Regions from separate parts of the Pseudoalteromonas sp. BSi20311 genome, predicted to be linked through region 1. Evidence: predicted binding sites of a transcription regulator. Region 1 holds the regulator's gene; the other holds the start of a gene.

The links. Region 1 encodes FliA, which starts transcription of late flagellar genes. Its sites were predicted from a motif close to CTAAAGNTNNNNNNNNNNNNGCCGATA; they were not measured.
Region 2: pomA (flagellar motor protein PomA) is a predicted target of FliA. The motif match lies at 1,337-1,363, and genes of this name have one in related genera.

The regions. Positions count from the first base shown of each region.
Region 1 is NZ_BADU01000083.1:26,836-29,042, reverse strand. Features, by position in the region: gene P20311_RS09630 (protein phosphatase CheZ) at 1-221, opposite strand, end outside; gene cheY (chemotaxis response regulator CheY) at 238-621, opposite strand; gene P20311_RS09620 (RNA polymerase sigma factor FliA) at 662-1,372, opposite strand; gene P20311_RS09615 (MinD/ParA family protein) at 1,399-2,207, opposite strand, start outside.
Region 2 is NZ_BADU01000051.1:5,902-8,108, forward strand. Features, by position in the region: gene P20311_RS04575 (flagellar motor protein MotB) at 1-513, opposite strand, end outside; gene pomA (flagellar motor protein PomA) at 516-1,283, opposite strand; gene xseB (exodeoxyribonuclease VII small subunit) at 1,586-1,828, shown strand; gene ispA ((2E,6E)-farnesyl diphosphate synthase) at 1,831-2,207, shown strand, end outside.

The sequences.
Region 1 (2,207 bases):
TCAGTGGTAATGTCTGTTAATCGCGTATCTAATTCAAAGCTTTTTAAAGCTTCGTGCAGTTGACGCGTTAACTTACCCACCTCAGCAAATAACTGTGATTGCTCTTGTGAAGCTGTTTCTAAAATTAACTGATTCGCTTTATCTTGCTCACCATTTTCTAAAAAAACCACTAACTGGCGAGCTTGTTCTAAAGTAATCTGAGGCGCAGCAGGTGCTGACATAAGCCTCTCCCTCTCATTAACCTAAGCGTTCGAACACTTTTTCTAATTTAGTTTTCAATGTACCTGCAGTAAATGGTTTAACAATATAGCCATTAACACCTGCTTGGGCCGCAGCAATTATTTGTTCTTTTTTAGCTTCTGCTGTAACCATTAAAACAGGAATATGCTTTAATTTTTCATCAGCTCGAATTGCCCTTAAAAGATCAATACCTTGCATGCCTGGCATATTCCAATCTGTTACAACAAAATCAAACGCTTGATTTTGCAACATAGGCAAAGCAGTTGAGCCGTCATCTGCTTCTTGAACATTGGTAAAACCTAAATCGCGCAACAGGTTTTTAATAATACGTCTCATTGTTGAGAAATCATCAACAACAAGAATTTTAATGTTTTTATCCAAAACATCCTCCAGTGAGGCCTGAACCTTTATTTACTTACTTCTAGTTTATCCAGTCATTGATTTTTGCTTTAAGCTTAATCATCGCCTGACCATGTATCTGACTTACACGCGATTCACTTACATCGAGTATATGCCCAATTTCTTTTAAATTCATCTCATCGTTGTAGTACAAAGAAAGCACCATTGCATCTTTTTCAGGTAACGACTTTATTGCACTGAGTAAAGACTCATTAAACCGTTCATTTTTAACATTATTGAACGGTTTGTCTAGTGCTAAATCTTGGCCATGAGGTGTAATCACATCATCATCTATACCAAGGTCTTCAATGCCTAACACTTTGCTTACATTTACATCGTTTAAAATATGATGGTACTCATTTAGCGAAATTTCAAGTTTTTCAGCAACTTCACTATCTTTAGGTTCACGGTTTAAACTGTTCTCAAGCGCAACAATAGTCTCTGCAACCAAACGGCTTTTTCTGTGAACTGAACGTGGAACCCAATCGCCTCGGCGCATTTCGTCTATCATCGCACCACGAATACGAATACCGGCAAAGGTTTCAAAGCTTGCGCCTTTGCTTGCATCAAAGTTTTTTGAAGCTTCAATTAAACCAATCATACCCGATTGAATTAAATCATCTAGCTGCACACTGGCCGGTAAACGAGCAATTAAATGGCACGCCACTTTTTTGACTAATGAGGCATGCTTTTCAACAATCATATTTAAATTTTGTGTTGACTGATATCCCATAGCTCTATTCACCGGTATTGTCATTGTTAGTTACTAACTAGTTTCTCAATGAAAAACTCTAAATGACCCGAGGCTTGACTAGGTGTTGGCCACTTAGCAATTTTTGTCGCCAGTGTTTTAAAAGCAATTGCAGCAGGCGACCCAGGAAAAACCTCAACAATTACTTTTTGGCGACGCGTTGATTTGCGCATATTCTCATCATAAGGAACTGTTGCAACCAGCTCCATTGATATATCTAAAAATCGGTCGGTTACTTTTGAAAGTTTAGCAAATAATTCCTGCCCTTCACGTAAGCTACGCACCATGTTGGCAACAATTTTAAATTTGTATACGCCGTGCTCACGGCTCAGTACTTTAATGAGCGCATAGGCATCGGTAATTGATGTTGGCTCATCACATACCACCACAACCACATCCTGTGCGGCACGAGAAAAGCTCAATACCATGTCAGAAATACCCGCAGCGGTATCAACAATTAAAATATCAAAATCAGTGTTAAGTTCACTAAATGCACGAATAAGTCCAGCGTGCTCTGAGGGTGATAACTCAACCATACTTTGCGAACCCGATGTTGCAGGTACTATTTTTATACCTGCAGGGCCTTCAACTAAAATATCTTCAAGTTCACACTCACCTGATAAAACATGAGATAAATTGCGCTCTACACGCAGTCCAAGCATAACATCACAATTAGCTAACCCTAAATCAGCATCTAAAACCAGCACACGTTTGCCTTGTTGGCCTAGCGCGATTGCCGTATTAAGGGATACGTTTGTTTTACCTACTCCACCTTTGCCGCCGGTGACAGCGATAACTTTTACGCCGTTATTATTAT
Region 2 (2,207 bases), on a different contig from region 1:
AAGCTCAATAGCCCCATCAATAATTTGCTTTTCAAGCTGTTGTGCAATTTTTTTAACTAAGTCATTTATTTGTTCTTGATCGGCAGCAGAAACTGCAGGCGCTGAAGCAACTTCCTCAGAGGTACTACTTGATTCACCACCTCGCTTTTCACCACGTTGCTCTTGACGTCCACCTGCGGAGCTTTCATCTCCCGCCTGAAACTCAAGCATTTGTTGGGTCATTTCAACCGTTTGTTGCTGAATGGTTTCTATAGGAGTTGGCTCAGGTTTACCCGGCGTAAACTCCATAGCAATAACAGATGTCCCTTTTGGAATGTCTTTTACTTCTATTTTATTTTGTACACCAAAAGCAAACTTCATAGAGCCTGCAATTTGCTTAAATTTAAGCACATCCATTTCAGAAAACGCGAGTAAGAGTACAAAGAAGCACATTAATAGCGACATTAAATCGGCAAATGTCCCCATCCATGCAGGTAACCCTGGGGGTGGGCATTTACACTCTTCATCAGACATAATTATTCCTCAGTGTTTACTGCGCGTTTTGACTCAGCCAAATAATTTTTCAAGATCCCTTCGATTACTTTAGGGTTTTGGCCATCTTGAATACCTAATACCGCATCCAAAATAAGTCGCTGGTTCATTGCTTCTTCGTCTTTACGCAATTCAAGTTTTACCTGAATAGGAATAGCGACAACATTCGCCAAAAATGCCCCATATAACGTTGTTAATAAGGCGACCGCCATGGCTGGACCGATTGCTTTTGGGTCATCCATATTTGATAACATAGCCACCAAACCGATTAATGTACCGATCATCCCCATTGCAGGAGCAATATCACCTAACGATTTGAATAAGCTTGCACCCATTTCATGACGAGTTGTTGTGAGGGAAATATCTTTTTGTAATGTTGCACGCACTACATCTGCATCATGTCCATCTACAAGCATATCAACGCCTTTGCGCATAAATGGATTTGGAATTTCAGCCTCTTCTAATGCTAAAAAACCACCTTTACGGGCAGAGTCAGCAAGTTCGACAGCTTTCTCTATTAACGCTTCAGGGGGTTCAATTTTAAACATAAACGCTTTTGCACAAACCTTACCAATGCCAAAAAATTGCGACATAGTAAAGTTAGATAAAACGATAAAAAGGGAACCACCAAACACAATAACCACTGAAGGGGTATTGTAAAACATAGCGACTTCACCGCTACTACTCATAAACATGGACATGACAATTAAGCCAATTGCGCCAAGGATCCCAATAATGGTTGCTAAATCCACATTCCCTCCAAAGGTTTTATATTTTTTCTTCGCAAGCGTTGTTATTAATTGTTTATCGGCAAGATACTGAAATACTTAAGTGATTTTTATGATAACCGAAAAAGTTAAGCGCTCATCTATTTTAGATCAACTATCGCAATCTATCTAACACTCAATTTTAAACATGTTAAAAAATAACTAAGAAGCGCAATAAAACCCAATTAACAGCATTTATCTATCAAAAAACCATATCATTCTTTGACCTAGTTTAGCATTCCCCCTAAAATTGGCGTCTAAATTTATTATGTAAGTTGAAAATAAAGATGGCGACTAAAAAACCTGAAAATTTAAGTTTCGAACAAGCACTAGAAGAGTTAACAACAATTGTCAGTGAAATGGAACAAGGTGATTTATCGCTTGAACAGTCTTTAAAGCAATTTGAGCGCGGTATTGCATTAGCCAGTGCGTCTTCTGGCAAACTTCAACAAGCCGAACAAAAGGTGTCGATATTAATGGGTAATGACGAAAAAGCACCGCTTACTCAATTTGATAACGATATGGAATAATTGTGAGCATAAAAGAACAAATAAAGCTCGCTCAAGATGACGTAGCTAATACGCTCAATCTTTATTTCGAACAACCTCTTGAAAGCGACAACACTATAAAAGAAGCCACACATTATAGTCTAATGAATGGCGGGAAGAGATTACGCCCTTTTTTGGTTTATACCACAGGCAAAATGCTCGGTGCTGAAAAACGTGATTTAGATGTGCTAGCAGCAGCGATAGAATGCATTCATAGTTATTCATTAGTGCATGACGATTTACCCGCTATGGATGACGATGATTTACGTCGTGGCCGTCCTACATGTCATATTGTCTATGGTGAAGCACAAGCTATTTTAGCAGGTGACGCACTGCAAACCTTAGCGTTTGAGCTTATTGC